DNA from 2 places in the Thalassotalea aquiviva genome. Region 1 is predicted to be linked to the other one. Evidence: riboswitches for the same ligand, from Rfam matches in the RefSeq annotation. Region 1 holds a riboswitch; the other holds the start of a gene.

Region 1 (6,091 bases):
GGTGTTGTTCCTGTTGTTCTGCCCGAGCACGCCATCGATGCGCTGTTTAATCAGTGCCAACAAGGTTCGCTTGAACTCACAATCGACCTAACCAACTTGCAGGTTATCAATGGTCGCGAACGCATTGATTTTTCTTTGACCGAATTTCAACAGTACTGTCTTGAAAATGGCATCGATGCGGTAGGCTGGACCTTAAAACTAAAAGATGAAATTAAACAATTTGAGCAAAACTTACCACCTTGGCAGTAAGCTTAAAATCAAACGACACAAAAAACGCATCAAGCGATAGTGACTTGATGCGTTTTATTTTATTTAATACCTCAGCGTGTTTTCGCATGATAACGCACGAAAGCGAGACCAATACAACACACTAACAACGTAAGAATGCTAAAGGGTAACACCGAGCCTGAAAACTCCGGGTTGATCAAGAAAATATTTAATGAAAAATTCACCGAACTGTGAAAAATAACCGCCAATAACACACTCTGTGTTTTCTCATACAAATACCCCATAATTAACGAAGCGCCAACCACCCAAATAAAGAACAGATAAAATGGCAAGCCTTCAACGACTCCGGTATTAAAGTAATACCCTGTTATATGCCATAAAGCCCAAAGGCAACCAACGAATGTAGATGCAACAGCCAGGCTATATTTTTGCCGAAATAAGGGTTGTAAATACCCTCGCCAACCAAGCTCTTCACCAATACTAATTAACGGGATAAATATTAGCTGCCCCATACTTACGCTTCGAAACCAGTTCTCATAATAGGCCAAGCCGGTAAAATCAGTAAAAAGCATGGTGATATAAATAAGCGTTGGCATTAACAGTAAGGCGATGGCGTAATAGCCAAGAGACACTCGATAAACAATATATTGCTTTAAAAGTTGTCGAGCTTGATGCCAACCTCCTCCAATATAACTAAACAGTACTGCCATTATCGCGGGGCCAAATAAGCCAATAAGCACCGCCGGTTTGCCAAGCTGTCCAGACTCAATAAAATACAAAGCCATCAGCATAAGCAACATAGTACTGGCTAAAAACAGCAACGGGGTTATAAAGTGCCAAGGCGTATTAACGTTTGATTGACTAAGATTATTTTCCATAGGCGCCTCCTAAAGCAAACAACTTTTTAAGGAGCAATCTTTGTTCCAAAATAATTTAAAGCAATATATTCAAAGACTTAAAAATAACAAACAAGCATCCTGAACAAAATCTTGGTCTATTTCGCGAGAAGTTAGTCATTATTAAAATTTAAAAGTTTGACTCTAAGTCATTGTTAACGTTAGTGTTAAAAAAACAATAAACAATAAGCTGGTTACAAATGGCGTTTAAATATTTGCTCTCCCTCTTTTTCATTTTTATCGTATTGGGCTGTTCTAGCTCGCCAACCATTCATTTAAATAAACGCTATTTAGACAACAAAGCGGCGAAAGCAATCAAAAGTGAACTTAAACAACTGGGATTTAATGTTGAAGAAAACCAATTGCCCTACCCAGAAGAAATCACCTCAACAAGCATCATCTATTCGCCCTTTGTACGCGATAGCGAAATAATTGAAAAAGTTGAGCATACTCTCAATACGTTTGGCTATCCTTTACAGTCAATTAACGCCCTAGTCTCTTCTAACCACTGGTACACAAAAAACTCTATTGGCCTATTTGTCGTCCCTGAACATACTCAACCCCATCAAGGCTACCATGTACGCGATCTAGCCAAACGTTATATATCGACAAACTGTGCGATTGAGATTGCACTTGAGCTCAAAAGCAATGGTATCTTTCATTACATAGAGCATGGACAGACAAAACTAAAAGGGGTTTGGCGGACAACCGGTTACCCCTATATTTTGTTAGAAAAGCAAACGCCGTATTTAAGTTATTACTACGAGGTAGGTCATGCTCAATCGAATGACTTAATAGGAAAGGTTAACATCACCTCATTAGAGCCAATAAGTAACGATAACCGCATTCAAAAGTGTCCTGTATCATTTGGCGTTCGAGACTAATAATTAATTTAGCGTTAACGATTAGCAAGCTCTTCACTTAACCATTGAAAGTGCACCTCTGTGCCTTCTTGCTGTGCGCCTTGTTCTCGTTCTAGCACGATAAAGCAATTGGCATTTGAGATGGATGACAATATGCCAGAGCCTTGCTGATTAAAAGGCGTTACCCGCCATTGCCCTTGCCCGTCAGGCTCGGCCCAAGCGCGCTGCAGTTCTTTGCGCCCAGGGCGTTTTTTAAGTGCAACGCTTAGTTTGCCGGTTAACAAAATAGGCGATTGTAATGATTTACTTTGCAAGGCTTTTAAAAAAGGCATGCCCAATTGATCTAGGGTAATGGTCGCTGACACGGGGTTACCAGGTAGCCCCAAAAAAAAGCGCTGGTTAAACTGGCCAAAGGCAAAGGGTTTACCAGGCTTTAACGCTATTTTCCAAAAGCCAATATTTCCTTTCTGCTCAATGACGTCTTTTACGTAATCGGCATCACCGACCGAAACACCGCCGGATGAGATTATCACATCGGCTTGCTCGGAGGCGCTAAGCAAGTTTTTTTCAAGCAAATTCACATCATCAGGGACAATGCCCATATCAATGACGTTGATCCCTAATCGTTTGAGCATGCCAATGCAAGTAAAGCGATTAGACTCATAAATTTTCCCAGGCGTTAGCGCCTCGCCAGATGAGATCAATTCATCGCCGGTGGCAATCACGGCTACGTTTAGACGTCGTTGCACCCAAACATCAGCGATTCCTACCGAAGCAAGTAACCCCATATCCGCTGGTGATAATTGTCTGCCCGCCTCAAATAACAATGCGCCTTGTTGGATATCTTCGCCGGCTAGGCGGATATTATCTCCAGCTTTACAGGCTTTTTTTAAAGTGATTTTATCGCCATTTCGACACACATTTTCCTGCATAACCACGCTATGTACATGTTTGGGGATTTTGGCACCTGTCATGATCCGAACGCACTGATGTGGCGCCAGCTCGCCGTTAAAGTCATCGCCAGCTAAGACATTAGCGACAACCTCAAACTCGCTGTTTTCATCGCAATATGCTGTGGCTAAGCCGTACCCATCCATCGCCGAGTTACTGTGCACAGGGACGTTAATGCCTGAGTGTATTGGCTTTGTCAAAATTCTATCTAACGCATCGATTAACGGTATTTGCTCAGCACTAAGCTCAATATTGGCATTGCGGGCAGTATTGAGCAAAAAAGACAATGCCTGTTCAAATGGCATCAAGGTATCGTTCACGCTATGACAATCACATCCCATAATGGCTCCTTGAATGATGTTTTAACTGATGAGTAACATTCTGCCACTCCTCAGGCGTATTGGTGTTGATTAATCTTGTTTGGCTTTGCACTGTCAATTCGTGTGCGCCAAGCCAATGCAACATAGACTTTACCGAGCGCTTATGAGTTTGCGTAAGGCGATCTTTTAGCTGTTGTTTTAACTCGATAGAGTAAGGCACAACACAAGGCAGAGGATGATCTGCATAGTAACTGGCCTTGCTATGTGCTGTTGAATAATTCAATAATGTCGCCAGTGTTTGCGCGTCAATACAAGGTAAGTCGACCGGCAAGATCACAAGCCAAGCATCCGCTTCAAGGTGATTAAGTACGGAGTAGATCCCACCAAGTGGGCCTACATTTTCGATGCTATCTTGAATAAAGCCCTTCTCATTGCGACTAATAAGTACCTCGTCACAACCACAGTCACGTAAGACTTTTTCGCTAAAGGCTAACATGTTGACATTTTTATGTGCGAGCAAGGCTTTATCTTGCCCCATTCTAGAAGAGCGTCCGCCGGCTAATACAACACCTATCATTTTCATAACTAACCGCCAATCATCGCCAAATGAGACGTTAAGCCGGTGCTACCTTGTTGTAATTGATGAGCTTCAACTTTTTGACTTAATAACTGCTCAATGTGCGCACACAACTGCTGATGCGTGACTTGCTTTAAAAGCGGACGTAATTCATGGCCTTGCTCAGAAAACAAGCAAAGGTGAAGTTTGCCAACCGACGATATGCGTAAGCGATTGCAAGTGTTACAAAAATCTTTTGCATAGGGCGAGATAAAACCTAAACGGCCTTTAAACTCTGGGTGCCAATATTCTTGTGCGGGACCTGCGGTGACGGCTAATCTTTTCGGCTGCCAACCACCTTCTTTTAGCTTCTGTTGTAATTTGCTTGAGCTAACATGGTTTTGACTAAAAAAAACTTGGTTATCGGCGGTTTGCATCAATTCAATAAATCGAATGGCAATACTTTCTGTTTTCACCCATTGTACAAAGCGCTCAAATTGAGACAGGTTGAATTGCTTTAGGATAACAACATTAACTTTCACCGAGTCAATTAAGCCATGCGCAAGACGAATAGCTTTCAATATTTGATCTAATTTTTGTCGCCCGGTGATGGCTTCGAACATTCGAGGGTCTAAACTATCACAGCTAACATTAATGGCATCCAGCCCACGCTCAGCCCAATCAGCAATGTGATTCTCAAGCTTATGACCATTGGTAGTTAAGGCCACGGTTTTAATACCAGGGATGCTTTTTATGCTACTGATGATCTCACCAAGGTCGCGTCTTAGTGCAGGTTCACCGCCCGTAATACGGACCTTTTCAACCCCCATATCAGCAAAAGCCGATACCAATTTTTTGATTTCACCAACCGACAAATGAGATACTTTTTCACTGCAGCCATAACCGTCTGGCAAACAGTAATTGCACTTGTAATTACAAACATCAGTAACTGATAGGCGCAGGTATTTAAATGTGCGCCCATATGAATCTTGTAACATTCAACACCTTTCCAAATTGCGGGAGGCCATGCAATTTCTTTTATGACCCGGTGGCTAAACCACGGCCAACTAACCATGCAATTTAATGTTTAGGACAGTAGGCTTCGGAGTTGCTTTAATAATTTTGAGTGTACCTGAAATTGCCTAACAAACTAAGCTTATTACCGGCTTATGTTGCGCAAGATCAAGCCATTTTAAAACGATAATTTTTACCAATCCCATTAAGGATATATTGAAAATAAAACGGGCTTATTTGGTGAAATAAGCCCGTTTAATATTATGCATGCTCTTTTAATTTGCCTACTGAAAAAAGCCCATCGAGTAATTTGTAGGTAATCAGCGACACCCCAATAGATCCTAAAACGATAAAGATCTCGCCAAGGTGCGGAGTGGCATAAATGAAGGTTTTGGTCACTTCATATATTTCATTTTTCTCAAAACCGGTACCAAAGCGGTTACTCATAGGTACGGCATTACCACCATAGACAAAGATAAGTCGTCCGACATAGCCGCCAATAATGGCAAAAACTGATGCCATAACAGTAAAGCTTGGTTTCCCTGATTTAATCACTAAAAGCAGTGCAAGGACAAAGATACAAAGCACGTAGCCGATGAAATAAAGTGAACTTAAAGGGCCAAACAAAATGATATTGGTCCATGCTTTATCAACGCTCAACAAGCCAATGATCTCAAACACGCCCAATAGCAAAATAGCAAATAACAAAGTGCGCCCAATAAGGTTAAGTAGCTGCTCGTATTCCGCTTTATCTCTGTGCACCAAAAAGGTATATAAGCCCATAATACCAAGCGACGCGACAAACGATGAAATGATAAAGTAGATGGTTAGCGCTGGAAACTCGGTCCATAAATGCCTTGCCGTGTTCATCGAAAAGAGCTTAGCCTGAATATAATATTCAATAAGATCAATACCAATACTCATGATCACAATCACAAAGGCTAACTTTCTTGCTAACGTTTTGTTGTTGGTCAATAACAGGTATATCTCAAACAAAACAAAGGGAATATAGACCATATACAATGGAAACATCATCCAAATGGCGGCCTCGGTATTGGGTGAAAATATCATCCAAGGAATATTTAACACATGCAGGTCCGTCATAATGGTAAACAAGCCTGCAAAGACCATTGAAAGCCCTAGCACCATAAAGCCCACAGCGGCCTTTTCAACGACTTTCAGTTTTAACAGTTCTGCTAAGGCAACTAGAAAGATAATCCCGCTACCGGTATAAAGCATGAACATGTAGTTTGAAATTAGCAC
Region 2 (6,091 bases), 500 kb from region 1:
AGTTTATTCAACTTGCAACCCCGTTGGGTAATTTACCTGACGGTAATGTTCAGGGGGTAAGATTTAACCTACTTTATGGCCACACAGATACCGTTAAAGGATTAGACTTTAACCTTATTGGTCTGTCAGATTTAAATAACTTTACCGGTCTTGGTTTGGATGTGTTCGGTGTCCAACGAGTTCGTAATCAATTTAGTGGGGTCTCATTAGGTATTGCTAACTGGCATGATAACTCGGGTAAAGGGGGCGTTTTAGGTTTAATCAACTACACCAAGGGTAATTTTACCGGTGCCCAAATAGGTACTTTTAATTATGCAGGCACCTTAAATGGTTTACAGTTCGGCTTTATTAACGCCACCGGCAGAATCAATCGAGGTGTTCAAATAGGACTGATTAACTACGACGCCTCAGGCACTTGGGTAAGTGATAGCCTTCCCGTGTTTCCTATCATCAACGGTCGATTTTAATTAAAAAAATTATTGTTGTACCCATAAGAGCATTTTAGCGACTATTGCTTGTTGTCAAAATGCTCTTACGTTTTTGGCTTAAAACAACCCGCCATCAAAAGGTAAAACATCCACCCAATCGCCGATGTTAAACTCATCACTGTTTGCAGGTACCTTTATAAAACAATTGGCAATGGCCATACTGGTAAGAACGCCTGAACCTTGATTGTCGGTACGATTAACCACGGCTTGACCTTGCTCATTAGATGATAAAATGGCGCGCATAAATTCCATCCGATACCCTGACTTAGGTATTTTTTTGCCGACCTTAGCTTTAATGAAAGGGGATAAAGTCATACTCTGGCCTTGCATTTTGGCAAGCCCTGGCACCACCAATAACATAAATGTGACCATGGTCGAGACGGGATTACCGGGCAAACCAAAAAATACCGAGTCGGTTAAATGACCAAAAGCGAACGGTTTACCGGGTTTCATCGCTATTTTCCAAAATTCAATATGCCCTAATTTCGCTAAAATATCTTTGGTATAGTCAGCCTCACCGACAGACACACCTCCGGTTGAAATCACCACATCAGCTTGATGAGCAGCCAACTTAAAAGTTTGCTCTAACTCCTGCTTATCATCTTTAATAATGCCAAAGTCAATAACCTGACAATTAAGACGCGAAAGCAAAGCTTTTAAAACCGGCCTATTACTTTCGTAAATTTCACCTTCAGCCAATGCTTGCCCTGGCGGTTTTAGTTCATCGCCGGTTGATAACACCGCCACCTTTACAGGTCTATAAACGTTAACGGTTGGCACCCCTAAAGATGCAAGCAGACCAATATCTACTGGACGAATTTTATCTCCTTGGCGCATTAATACGGTGTTTTGATGGATATCTTCACCTTGTAAACGAATATTGTTACCCACTTTTGGTATTGCATTAACCGTTACCTGATGCTCAACGATTTTGGTATTTTCTTGCATTACCACCGTATCGCAACCTGTCGGAATTTTTGCTCCAGTCATAATACGCACACACTCCCCCGTTTCAACACGGCGAGAAAAAGGCCGACCGGCCATCGCTTTACCAACAAGGGTTAAACTCTGATTGGGGTTATCGCTAAAACTAGACGAATGAAAAGCAAAACCGTCCATTGCGGAATTATCATGCGGGGGCACATTGACCTTGGAAACAACATCTTCAGCTAGAACATGGTCTATACTGTCTTCTAAAGATAGAGTCTTGGTTTCACGGGTACAGTGAACTCCATCGAGTAAAGACGTTAAGGCAATATCAAAAGGCATCAATTTAGGGGCGAAACAAGTATCCGACATAGCGGCTCCTTTAGCGACAGTAGGTGTTCTTTATCCTAATTCAATAAGGGCAAAAGCCAAAGTATTTTGTAAAAATCAGAACCTAAAAACAACAATCAACCAGCTGTTTTTTATATTAATAATGTCAATTCCTAAGACTATAACTAGGACCTAACAGCATCGGGAGAATTGTTATGCTGCATACCAATAAATCGATTTCAATGTCACTTTACGCTTTACCACTTTTATCAATAAGCTCATTATCCGCACAAGCTCACATCGGTGATGATGTAGCCAAAGCCATGACCGAAGCTAAGGTTAACTTGTCTTTTCGATATCGACTTGAATCCGTCGACCAAGACAATCTTGATGAAGATGCTCTTGCCTCAACGTTAAAAAGTCGAGTCAGCGTTACCACAGGTAAAGTCTCTGGTTTCAACGCTTTAGTTGAGGCCGACAACGTTACTTATATTGGCAATGATAGCTTTAATAATACGATAAATGGCAGAGTTGACTACCCCGTTGTCGCCGATCCAAATGGCACTGAAATCAACCAAGCTAATATAAATTACTTAGGGGAAAATTTTACCTTCACCCTGGGCAGACAAAGAATAAACCTTGATGACCAACGTTTTGTCGGTGGGGTCGGTTGGCGTCAAAACGAACAGACATATGACGGATATCGCCTGCAATTTTCGCCTTTTAAAAGCTTTAAATTGGATGCCAGTTATGTGTTTAACGTTAATCGAATTTTTGGTGAAAAGCACCCAACCAATTCTGATTTTCATGGCGATATTGGTTTGTTCAACGCCAAATACAGCATCAACAAAAGTCACAGTTTGGTCTTTTATGATTACTATCTTGATTTAGACAAAGCTATTGCCAATTCAAGCAACACTTATGGCCTAACGTATCAAGGTAACATTGCGTTTAACCGCCTAAATATGATGCTCAAAGCAGGGTTAGCCAGCCAACAAGACACAGGGGATAACCCCAATAATTATGACGCCGATTATTATATTGCCGAAGTCATGTTTAAACTCGCCGGATTCACATTTGGCGCAGGTTATGAAGAGTTGGGTTCAGATAATGGCATCGGCTTTAAAACGCCACTGGCAACACTGCATAAATTTCAGGGCTTTACGGATCAATTTTTAAACACGCCGGCTTCAGGTATTGAAGATTTTTACTTAAAAGCAGCAACCAAGTTTAATAACTTAGATATAGCTCTGGCTTGGCACAATTTTGAAGCCAATAAAGGCAACGCTCAGTACGGTGATGAAATTAACTTTTCTGTGGGTTATAAATTTACTAAGCATGTTTCAACATTATTTAAAGCAGCGCATTATAATGCTGATGACCTTAACAGCGACACCAATAAGCTCTGGTTTATGATCAGTGCAAATTATTAATTAGTCCAACTAACTGAATGCTATTTCACAACATTTTAGATAATTTACTGTAAAAATCGTATTAAGGTGTTAGTCTTAATACAAGAGATTTTTTAATTCGCCGAGCTTTTTTTTCTAAGCAAACACCGTAACCTGTGCTTTGTATGAAAAACTGGCCGCAAGCAAAGTTGCTCTGCACTTACCGCTTGCCAGGGCTAACGGGGAAACCGGTTAGCCTCCCGACTTTGGAAAGGTGACCATGTTAGAAGACGCGTTTGGGCGCAGGTTTTATTACCTGCGCTTGTCGATCACCGATGTTTGCAATTTTCGTTGCACATATTGTTTACCTGAAGGTTATCAATGTGATCATGATCGAAATTTTTTATCCTTAGCTGAAATTGGACGCATTGCTCAAGGCTTTGCTCAACTTGGCACTGAGAAAATTCGGATCACCGGAGGCGAGCCTTCGCTGCGAAAAGATCTGCCACAAATCATCTCCGCTTGTAAACAAACCCAAGGCATAAAAACCGTTGCTCTAACGTCTAATGGTTATAAATTAGCGCAACAGTTTCCAACCTGGCTTGACGCCGGTATCGATGCCATTAACATCAGTATCGACTCTTTAGACTCAAGACAGTTTAACGCCATCACCGGCTCCAATAAGCTCGACAACATTTTATCCGGTATCGATAACGCCTTAACCGCTGGCTTTAAAAAAATTAAGCTTAATACCGTGTTGCTGCGTGAGCATAATGCATACGACCTTAAACCGTTCTTTCACTATGTAAAACATACCCCAATAAGTATTCGGTTTATTGAACTGATGCAAACGGGTGACAACAAAGCATTTTACCAACAACAACATGTCAGTGGACAGCACATCAAAAATCAATTATTGGCCAATGGCTGGCTACCTAACATTAGGACAAAAACAGCAGGCCCTGCACAAGAGTTTTCACACTCAGATTACCAAGGCAGTATTGGTTTAATCATGCCTTATGCAAAAGATTTTTGTAACTCTTGTAATCGCTTAAGAGTCAGCGCCTTAGGAAATGTCCATTTGTGTTTATTCGCCGAACAAGGGCTATCGATTAGAGAACAGTTGCAAGATGATGATACCAGTGCTTTGCAACAAAAATTGGTGGCTTTGCTCGCCGATAAAAAAGCCACACACTTTTTAAAACAAGGTTTTACTGGTGCCACCAAACATTTATCAATGCTTGGAGGTTAGCCATGCGATGTTTAGGTGTTGTACTTGCAGGGGGATTATCTTCTCGAATGGGCCAAAACAAAGCCTTCCTACCCCATAATGGCGCTTCTTTAGAGCATCGTTCGACTCAGTTAACACACCAGACCATGCTCGATTTTAGTACCAACTTATTGGCGCAGTGCCACCTAGATAAAGTCATTGTGAGCGGCGAAAATTGTTTAGGCTTAGCAGATATTGTGCCCCAAGGGGGGCCTCTTTCGGGTATTTATAGTGCAATAAAGCAATATCAGCCTCAGTCCGTGTTAGCGATCCCCGTCGATATGCCTTTTCTTAGCGCAACACTTTTACAAGAACTACGCCTTAAGGGCGAGTTAAGTGGCAAAGCGTGTTACTTCAACCGCTCTTCATTACCCGTTTATTTACCTATTACTGCCGTTGTTGAACAATATTTACAGCAAACATTTAACAGCGCAGAATTTATGAATACTGGCAAAGGCCCGTCTTTTAAAGAAGTATTAAGACGCTCTCAAGGCCAGTCGATACATTTAAAAAATACCAAAGCGCTGATCAACACCAATACGCCTGAACAATGGCGAGCGGCGCAAAAACAAATAATAACAATGTAATTTTGGAAACCTTATGTCTACGACTCAACCATCAAACCATGCGAGCGGTTTTACCCCTTTAAATATTGCGGTATTAACCGTTTCCGATACTCGCACAGACACCACAGATACCTCTGGTCATGCTTTAGCCGAAAGAGCAACGAGCTCGGGTCATCACGTGGTGGCAAAAGAAATTGTCAAAGACGACATATATCAGCTTCGTTATATCATTTCAAAATGGATTTTAGATCCTAATATTCACGCTATTATCAGTACCGGTGGTACCGGCTTTACTCCCCGAGATAATACCCTTGAAGCCATTCAACCTTTATTTGATAAGCGTGTTGAAGGATTTGGCGAATTATTTCGACATATTTCGTTCACTCAAATTGGCACATCGACGGTTCAATCTAGAGCATTTGCCGGTATGGCCAATCAAACCGTTATATTTTGTGTTCCGGGCTCAACTAATGCGTGTAAAACCGCTTGGGATGCGATTATAAAAGAGCAATTAGATGGCGCTCACAAGCCCTGTAACTTTATCCCACATTTGAACCTAGCCGATAATTGTCAACATAGAGGTTAATACGGATGAGTCAGTTTAGTCATTTAAACGCCGCCGGCGAAGCAAATATGGTTGATGTTAGCGCCAAAGATATCAGTACTCGTGTTGCCAAAGCACAAGCACTGATCACTATGAGTGAGCAGGCTTTTCGTTTACTCATAGAAGGTAAACACACAAAAGGCGATGTTTTTGCCGTTGCCCGTATTGCCGGTATTCAAGCAGCCAAGAAATGCAGTGATCTTATTCCCTTGTGCCATCCATTGATGCTCACCAAAGTCGACATAGATTTCGAAACATTGCCGACTGAGCAAACAATTAGAGTGCTTAGTCGATGCAAACTCAGAGGCCAAACAGGGGTTGAAATGGAGGCATTGACGGCGGCATCCGTTGCCGCATTAACCCTTTATGACATGTGCAAAGCCGTCGATAAAACCATGATCATTTCCGATCTTAAAGTATTAGAAAAACAAGGTGGTAAAAGTGGCCATTGGGTGAGTGAATGAAACTAAAAATATTATTTTTTGCAGCCTTTAGAGAACAACTGCAACATGCGA

Evidence for each region. Region 1 has a riboswitch for molybdenum cofactor ahead of moaA (GTP 3',8-cyclase MoaA). Riboswitches for the same ligand answer to the same signal wherever they lie in the genome.
Region 2: it holds a riboswitch for molybdenum cofactor, as region 1 does, so the genes downstream of both, moaA (GTP 3',8-cyclase MoaA) here and moaA (GTP 3',8-cyclase MoaA) in region 1, are expected to answer to the same signal.

The regions. Positions count from the first base shown of each region.
Region 1 covers NZ_CP166961.1:610,725-616,815, reverse strand. The annotation lists gene leuD (3-isopropylmalate dehydratase small subunit) at 1-249, shown strand, start outside; gene ACAY00_RS02730 (lysostaphin resistance A-like protein) at 321-1,106, opposite strand; gene ACAY00_RS02725 (hypothetical protein) at 1,325-2,008, shown strand; gene glp (gephyrin-like molybdotransferase Glp) at 2,023-3,279, opposite strand; gene ACAY00_RS02715 (molybdenum cofactor guanylyltransferase) at 3,269-3,841, opposite strand; gene moaA (GTP 3',8-cyclase MoaA) at 3,844-4,812, opposite strand; molybdenum cofactor riboswitch at 4,801-4,935, opposite strand; gene nrfD (NrfD/PsrC family molybdoenzyme membrane anchor subunit) at 5,090-6,091, opposite strand, start outside.
Region 2 covers NZ_CP166961.1:1,110,908-1,116,998, reverse strand. The annotation lists gene ACAY00_RS05045 (hypothetical protein) at 1-467, shown strand, start outside; gene glp (gephyrin-like molybdotransferase Glp) at 546-1,787, opposite strand; gene ACAY00_RS05035 (alginate export family protein) at 1,961-3,178, shown strand; molybdenum cofactor riboswitch at 3,265-3,429, shown strand; gene moaA (GTP 3',8-cyclase MoaA) at 3,417-4,388, shown strand; gene ACAY00_RS05025 (molybdenum cofactor guanylyltransferase) at 4,391-4,993, shown strand; gene moaB (molybdenum cofactor biosynthesis protein B) at 5,007-5,558, shown strand; gene moaC (cyclic pyranopterin monophosphate synthase MoaC) at 5,564-6,040, shown strand; gene moaD (molybdopterin converting factor subunit 1) at 6,037-6,091, shown strand, end outside.